Linked DNA regions of Granulosicoccus antarcticus IMCC3135. The protein of the gene in region 1 binds, or shares a complex with, the protein of each later gene. Links are inferred from orthologs where the notes say so. Each region holds a gene or a part of one and is shown on either strand. Other genes may lie near its edges.

Evidence for each region. The genes of interacting proteins can lie anywhere in the genome.
Region 2: the proteins of uvrA (region 1) and mfd are in contact, whole or in part, in a crystal structure (PDB 4DFC), measured with the Escherichia coli proteins. The link is inferred for Granulosicoccus antarcticus IMCC3135 from one-to-one orthologs.

The regions. Positions count from the first base shown.
Region 1 is NZ_CP018632.1:2,014,069-2,018,463, reverse strand. What follows is about bases 1-3,366. They hold uvrA (excinuclease ABC subunit UvrA), read left to right. Parts: upstream 1-346; coding sequence 347-3,166; downstream 3,167-3,366. Other genes in these bases: IMCC3135_RS08730 (App1 family protein), read left to right, coding at 3,166-3,366; IMCC3135_RS08740 (MFS transporter), read right to left, coding at 1-245. Also shown: more of IMCC3135_RS08730, read left to right, coding at 3,367-4,293; IMCC3135_RS08725 (DMT family transporter), read left to right, coding at 4,290-4,395. UniProt on the Escherichia coli protein: The UvrABC repair system catalyzes the recognition and processing of DNA lesions. UvrA is an ATPase and a DNA-binding protein. A damage recognition complex composed of 2 UvrA and 2 UvrB subunits scans DNA for abnormalities.
Region 2 is NZ_CP018632.1:5,633,947-5,637,963, reverse strand. It holds mfd (transcription-repair coupling factor), read right to left. Parts: upstream 3,663-4,017; coding sequence 201-3,662; downstream 1-200. Other genes in the region: IMCC3135_RS24460 (lipoprotein-releasing ABC transporter permease subunit), read left to right, coding at 3,831-4,017; IMCC3135_RS24470 (CsiV family protein), read right to left, coding at 1-163. UniProt on the Escherichia coli protein: Couples transcription and DNA repair by recognizing RNA polymerase (RNAP) stalled at DNA lesions. Mediates ATP-dependent release of RNAP and its truncated transcript from the DNA, and recruitment of nucleotide excision repair machinery to the damaged site.

The sequences.
Region 1 (4,395 bases):
CCTATACGATCGCTCAGCATCCCAAACGGGATCTGCAGACAGGCCTGCAGCAATCCGTAAATGCCAATGGCCAGGCCGATCAGAAATGGCGTACTGTCCGTATAGTGATCACCAAAAAGGCTGAATACCGGCAGCACGATGAACAGACCCACCATTCTGATCATATAGATCAGAGACAGGGACCAGGCGGCGCGCCGTTCACGGGGCAGTAATGCGGCCGGAGTACTTTGATTGCTATCGTTCAATGGGCCCCTGCAAGGGTACGGGTCAAGCGGCGTATAGTATCAGGGCTCAAGCCCTGCTGACACACGCCCTTTCCTCAATCACCGCTCACCAGAACTCGGCAATGGATACTATTCGCATCCGTGGCGCACGCACGCACAACCTCAAGAACATCGATGTTGACCTGCCGCGCGACTCTTTGATCGTCATTACCGGACTATCCGGTAGTGGAAAGTCATCTCTGGCTTTCGATACCGTGTTCGCAGAAGGCCAGCGCCGCTATGTGGAATCGCTGTCAGCCTACGCACGCCAGTTTCTGTCCATCATGGACAAACCGGACGTGGATCTGATAGACGGGCTTTCTCCGGCGATCGCCATTGAGCAGAAATCAACCTCCCACAACCCGCGCTCCACGGTTGGTACCATCACCGAAATATATGATTATCTGCGCCTGCTGTACGCCCGTGCCGGCACACCCACATGCCCGATTCACGGCGAAGTACTGGAAGCCCAGACTCTGAGTCAGATGGTGGATACTGTCATGGCTCTGGATGCGGGAACCACCCTGGCGCTGCTGGCACCTGTCATCCGGGATCGCAAAGGCGACCATGCGACCCTGTTGGAACGTTTGCGGGCACAAGGCTATCTGCGAGCACGAATTGACGGGGTCATCACAGAGCTGGAAGGTGACATCTCACTGCCTGCAAAACAGAAACATTCCATTGATGTCGTCGTGGACCGCTTCAAGGTACGGGACGACCTGCGCCTGCGCCTCACCGAGTCCTTTGAAACAGCCACGACACTGGGTGATGGCAACGCCATTGTCACACCACTGCGCGATGATGGCGATGACATGGTCTTCTCTACGCGCTTTGCCTGCAGTCAATGTGGCTATTCTCTACCGGAGCTGGAACCTCGCGCGTTCTCGTTCAACAGCCCCCATGGCGCCTGCCCAACCTGTGATGGACTCGGCCTGAGTCAGTTCTTCGATCCGGCACTTATCATCGTGAACCCTTCTGTCAGCCTTGCTGGTGGAGCCATTCGTGGCTGGGACAAGCGCAATGCCTACTACTTCCAGATGATCAAGTCACTGGCCCTTCATTATAAATTCGATGTCGATACGATTTTTGATGAATTGCCAGAAGCTATCCGACATCTGATCATGCACGGATCCGGTACGGAGAAGATCAAATTCCACTACCAGAGCGAAAAAGGTCAGGCCAGCTATGAGTCCGTACGCCCCTTTGAAGGCATCATTCCCAACCTGACGCGCCGCTACAAGGACACCGAATCGAATGCAGTGCGTGAAGAGCTTGGCAAACTGCTCTCCTCACAGACCTGCCCTGATTGCAAGGGCGCGCGTCTGAATGAGGCTGCCCGGCACGTCCTGGTCGATGGGCACAGCCTACCCTCGATCGTGAACCATTCCATCGGTGACACCCGCTCTCTGATCGACTCGCTGAAGCTGACAGGTCAGCGCAAAGAAGTCGCCAGCAAGATTACCGGTGAAATCCTGCTGCGACTGAACTTCCTGATCAACGTAGGCCTGGATTACCTCTCACTGGATCGCAGCGCTGACACCCTCTCCGGAGGCGAAGCACAGCGCATACGTCTCGCCAGCCAGATAGGTGCAGGTCTGCAAGGTGTTCTGTATGTACTGGATGAACCCTCAATCGGATTGCATCAGCGTGATAACGACAAGCTGCTGAAGACATTGGAATACCTGCGTGATCTGGGCAATACCGTCATTGTCGTGGAGCACGATGAAGACGCCATCCGGGCGGCCGATTTTGTACTGGACATAGGACCGGGAGCCGGTGTTCATGGTGGCAACATAGTGGCCTCTGGCACACCAGAGCAGATCATCAGCAATAGCGCCTCGATTACCGGCCAGTATCTGTCCGGCAAGCGCTTCATTCCCATTCCCGAACGCAAGAAACCGGGTAAACAGTTCATCAGCATCACCAAAGCTTCTGGCAACAACCTTAAATCTGTCAATGTGAAATTTCCTGTCGGCATCTGTACGGTAGTCACAGGCGTCTCAGGCTCGGGGAAATCGACACTCGTCAACGATACCCTTTACAAGCACGCGGCCAATGCCATCAATAACGCCCGTCATACCCCATCGCCATTGAAAAGCATTACCGGCCTGAAGGTGTTCGACAAAATTGTGGACATTGACCAGAGCGCCATTGGCCGCACCCCACGCAGCAACCCTGCCACCTACTCCGGCCTGTTCTCGCCGATCAGAGATCTGTTCGCAGGCACTCACGAAGCACGCTCCAGAGGCTACAAGGCAGGACGCTTCAGTTTCAATGTCAAGGGGGGTCGCTGTGAAGCTTGCCAGGGAGATGGCCTGATCAAGGTGGAAATGCATTTTCTACCCGATGTCTATGTCCCCTGTGACGTCTGCCAAGGCAAGCGCTATGGCCGCGAAACACTGGACATACGCTACAAGGGGCAGAATATTCACCAGGTCCTGACGATGACAGTTGAACAGGCACATGAGTTTTTCGGCGCAGTGCCGGTACTGCATCGCAAGCTGGCCACTCTGATGGATGTCGGCCTGTCCTATATAACGCTGGGACAGAATGCGACAACGCTATCCGGCGGTGAAGCTCAACGCATCAAACTGGCACGAGAGCTTTCGAAGCGCGACACAGGCGACACTCTGTATATCCTTGATGAGCCGACAACAGGTTTGCATTTTGAAGATGTCAAGGCTTTGCTTGTGGTCATACAGCGACTACGTGATGCCGGCAATACCGTGATTATCATCGAACACAATCTGGATGTAATTAAGACTGCAGACTGGATCATCGACATGGGCCCCGAAGGCGGTCAAGGTGGTGGGACTGTCGTTGCAGCTGGAACACCTGAAGATATCATCGGCTGTGCCTCCTCCTATACCGGTCAATACCTCAAACGCATTTTATCTCGATAATGGCTAGTGATCACTGGAAAACCCTGTTCCATCGCCTCGGCATGGGCACTGAAAATGTGCTTGATGTTGTCCGCTCCCGTGCACGCGAAAAGTTGCATCCGGAAGTTCATCTGCATGTGATTGCCTATCGTGGCCTGGCAACCAGGCTATCAGGCGGTTGGCAAGGCAGCATCAATGGTCGGGTGCTGCGCTACAAGCAACCCTCCCTGCCCGGCATCTCGACACTGTGGAACAATCTGCAAGCCAGCTATGCACGCTTTGCAACCGATGAGCTGGAAGGCGTCACGGTGCGCGGTCGTGTGGGTGCAGAGCAGGTAGAGAGCATCACTGATGAAGAGGGGTATTTCAGGCTCGATTTCAATATCCGTACAAGCGACGAACCTGGCAATACCATCCCGGTGGAGCTGACACTCCCGGGGTTCACAACGATTCAGATCGACGGTGACCCTGTGATCAACCTGCCGGATCCGGCCGCACGCTTTGCAGTCATCAGCGACATCGACGATACCCTGCTGGTTACCAACGCCACCTCGTTACGGCGAATGATGCGTCTGACACTGCTGGAGTCCGCCACCACCAGGCTTGCCTTCGATGGTGTCGCTGATTTCTACCAGGCCCTGCACGGAACAGTCAATCCGTTTTTCTATGTATCCAGCAGCCCCTGGAATCTGTACGAATTCCTGACCGACTTCATGCGTCTGAACCATATAGTCGCTGGCCCAATGATGTTGCGGGACTTAGGCATTGACGAGACCAAATTCATCGCCGGCCCACACAAGGAACACAAGCTGGAACAGATCAGAGCGATAATCGATCTCTATCCGACGCTATCTTTCATTCTCTGCGGTGACAGTGGCCAGGATGATCCGGAAATCTACACCACTATCGCCGAAGAATATCCGGATCAGATCAAAACCATCTACATCCGTGACGTCAGCGATCAGTGGCGAAGCTCCGCCATTCAGCTCCTGATTCAGCGCTTGAAAGAAATGGATATAGACATGCTGCTGACACCGGACACCCAGGCAGCAGCCACTCATGCGATAGCTCAGAATTATATCAACAAGGATTCCTTGCCAGTCATACAGCAAGCTGTTGACGACCAGAAGCTTGAAGTGCAGCTGTGAAAACCACCACACCCGCCTCGCTACAGCACTGGCAAGGGAAAACCTCTTCGCCTAGCTGGGGAATAATCTTCATGGTCACGGGCACCATGATCGTGCCGGTGA
Region 2 (4,017 bases), 3.6 Mb from region 1 along the record:
AGTACAGACCGCCGGCGGTCAGATCGCGTCCATCGACGTTCTCGAACAGAACGACTTCAATCTGGTAGTCGCGAGCGTGCGCGATGCCTGTCATGAGCAGGGAGCTGATGACAAGCAGTTGCGCGGCTTGCCGCAGGTATCTGGTGATAGTGGTGATTCTCATTCTGTCTGATCGGGTCTCTGTTTGTGGACACTGAACATCATGCGGCCTCTGGCAATGCCAGTGTATCGAGCAGCTCGTTCAGGAATGCCTGGGCTTCGCTGGACTCTTCGAAGCTCTTGATGATGCGCAATACCTGCTTACCATCGAATCGGTAAGTACTGCTATGGCGCTGGATGGTCTGTATCAATGCCATTGGATCTATTTTGGGCTCCGGTGAAAAGACGATGCGTCCGCCGGCGGCGTTCAGTTCAAGTCTCTCTATGCCCAGTTGTTCGCAACGCTGACGCAGACGCATGACATCAAACAGTCTATCGGTTTGTGGTGGCAGAAGGCCGAAGCGATCGATCAATTCGATCTTCAGTTCACGTAATGCGTCACTATCGACTGCATTGGAGATGCGTTTGTACATGATCAGACGCTGATGGACATCTGGAACGTAATCCTCAGGCAACAGGGCAGGGACGCCTAAATCGACTTCTGTTCCATGTGCAAGAGGTTTGTCATAGTCTGGCAGTTTGCCGCTTTTGAGTGCCTTGACCGCACGCGTCAGCAGTTCGCTGTACAGAGTGAAACCGATTTCCTGGATCTGCCCGCTCTGGCCTTCGCCCAGCAGCTCGCCGGCACCTCGAATTTCCAGATCATGCGTTGCCAGGGTAAAGCCGACGCCCAGATCTTCCAGTGATTCTATGGCTTGCAGACGCTTTTCTGCATCGCTCGTCATGGAACCTTTGGGAGGTGTCAACAGGTAGGCGTAGGCGCGATGATGTGAGCGCCCGACGCGGCCGCGCAACTGATGTAGCTGAGCCAGTCCCAGTTTGTCGGCGCGATTGATCAGAATGGTATTGGCACTGGGAATGTCGATACCACTTTCAATGATGGTGGTCGCCACGAGAATATTGAAGCGCTGATGATAGAAGTCACTCATGACCTGTTCCAGGTCCGACTCACGCATCTGGCCGTGTGCAAAATTGATACGAGCACTGGGGACAATTCGTTCAAGATCTTCGACAATGCGTTCGATGGTCTGGACTTCATTGTGCAGAAAATAGATCTGACCACCACGAGCCAGCTCTCGCTCACAAGCTTCGCGAATCTGCACATCGGACCATTCACCGACAAAGGTCTTGATGGCATGACGATGCTGGGGTGGGGTGGCTATGATGGACAGGTCACGCATGCCCGCCAGGCCCATGTTGAGCGTGCGCGGAATGGGCGTGGCAGTCAGGGTGACGATATCCACTTCTGAACGCAGCGCCTTCATGTGTTCCTTGTGGCGTACCCCGAAACGGTGCTCCTCGTCGATGATGACCAGGCCCAGATTCTGGTACTTGATGTCTTTGCTCAGTAGTTTGTGGGTACCGATGATGATGTCAACACCGCCACTTTCGAGCTTTTTCAGAATGGCTTTCTGTTCCTTGGCCGTCTCGAAACGTGACAGCGATTCGATCTGCACCGGCCAGTCAGCGAAGCGATCCATGAAATTCTGATGATGTTGTCGGGCCAGCAAGGTGGTCGGTACCAGCACAACGACCTGCTTGCCGGCATCTACAGCAACAAAGGCAGCACGCATGGCCACTTCTGTCTTGCCGAAGCCGACATCGCCACAGACAACGCGATCGGTGGGTTGCGGCGAGCGTAGATCCGCCACCACCGCCTCAATCGCCGAAAGCTGATCAGGAGTCTCTTCAAAAGGGAAGGCCAGGCTGAATTGTGTGTAGTTGTCGGAATTTTCTGGAAAGGCAAAGCCTTGACGCGCCGCCCTGCGAGCATGGATTTCCAGTAGCTCGGCTGCGACATCGTAGGCTTTTTCGGCCGCTTTACGACGAACTTTCTGCCAGGTGTCGGTGCCCAGCTTGTGCAAGGGAGCCGACTCTTCGCTGGCGCCGGCATAGCGACTGATCAGGTGCAAAGAGGCAACAGGCACATAAAGTTTGTCATCACCTGCGTACTGAATGGTCAGATATTCGTTGGTGACATCTCCCAGTGTCAACGAGGTCAAGCCAAGGTAGCGGCCGACACCATTGTCAATATGGACGACGGGTGCACCCAGGTTCAGATCCGTCAGGTTGGAGATAATGGCTTCGGAGTCACGCGTTGGTCTGCGTCGCTCGCGGCGCTTGATTCTTCCCGAGCCAAGCTGCGACTCGGTAATCATCGCCACACGAGCCTCTGGCAACTGCAGTCCTCGATCCAGCGCTGCGGTGGTCAGGCATAGCGTGCGTTCGCTGCGCAGAAAAGCATCCCAGCTATCAACCGTTTCAGGTTGCAGACGGTTGCCGACCAGTTGGTCGAGCAAGGCTTCCCGGCGTCCGGTGGATTCGGCAACGAACAACACACGACCCGGAAACTTGCCGAGAAAATCCTGCAAGGCGCCCATGGGGCGTTCGCCGCGAGGGTCCAGCGGGTAGAGTCCGGGAGCTTCAGTGGCCAGATTGATGCTGTCGCTGCCGATCTTCTCGATCTGATAGCGTTGCGTATTGATCGTGTTGCGCTTGCTCAGCTCGATATGAATATCCGCAGCGCTGAGATATATCTCTGCAGGTGGCAGAATCGGACGCTCTACATCGTGGCGTCGCTGTTCGTATCGGTCGAGCGTGTTGTTTTCGAAGCTCTGAAAGGCCTCGGCCGCACCATCAAGCATGATGAAGCTGGCAGATTCGGGTAAATAGTGGAACAGTTGCGAGGTCTCTTCGAAAAACAGCGGCATGTAATACTCGATGCCTGATGGCGCACGGCCTTCGCTGACTTCCCGATAGATCGGCGTGTTTTTGCTCTCGGCGGCAAATGAGTTGCGGTACTGGCGTCTGAACAGAGCGATTCCAGCCTCATTGAGTGGAAACTCATGGGCCGGCAATAGTTCGATCTCCTGAGCCTTGTCCAGACCGCGCTGGGTGTCGACATCGAAGGTTCGAATCGTTTCTATCTCATCATCGAAGAACTCAACACGATAGGGCAGGTTACTGCTCATCGGGAACAGATCCAGGATGGAGCCACGCACGGCAAATTCCCCATGCTCCTCGACCTGAGTCACAAGGCGGTAGCCGGCATCAACCAGTCTGGAGCGGAATTCGTCCAGCGCCAGTGTGTCGCCATTCCTGATGATCAGCGCATGCTGATCGAGGAAACTTCGCGGTGGTAGTCTCTGCATCAAAGCTGCCGCGGTCAGCAGCAAAATGCCTTGTCGTGCATCACCCAGGGAGTAGAGGGTTCGGATGCGCTGGGAAATGATGTCCTGATGCGGCGACACGCGGTCGTACGTCAAGGTCTCCCAGTCGCTGAGCAGGTGCACCGGTAGATCGGCGCCTGCGAAAAACCTCAGCTCCACCTCCAGATGCAGAAGTTCGGTGGTGCTGGGGGCAATGATTACCAGCAAATCGTCGCAGCGTCGGGCGTGCTCGGCAATAGCGAGTGATTCAGAGGCGCCGTATAGTCTGCCCCAATGGGACTTGGGTGCGGCGTCTGCTGATAGCAGCAGTGCCGGTTCGTCAATAGTGCTCATGAACCTCGTGGAATCAGTCTGTCTGGCGGGAACGTTGCAGGGCTGATTGTCCCATATTTACCCCGTTCGGGACTTGCAGGCGTCATTTACTCAATCGGAACGCCTGCCTGCCTGTCAATTCACTACACTATCCGCGAACCTTGTCTACGGTAGCGGCTCCAACAGGTCATGTTTCAACCATACGAACTGTTCGTCGGTCTGCGTTATACGCGAGCCAAACGGCGAAATCATTTTATTTCATTCATCTCTCTGGTATCGATTCTTGGAATCATGCTAGGCGTGACTGCGCTCATTACTGTGACTTCGGTCATGAATGGCTTCGAGAAGGAGATGCGTGAACGAATTGTCGGGGCCT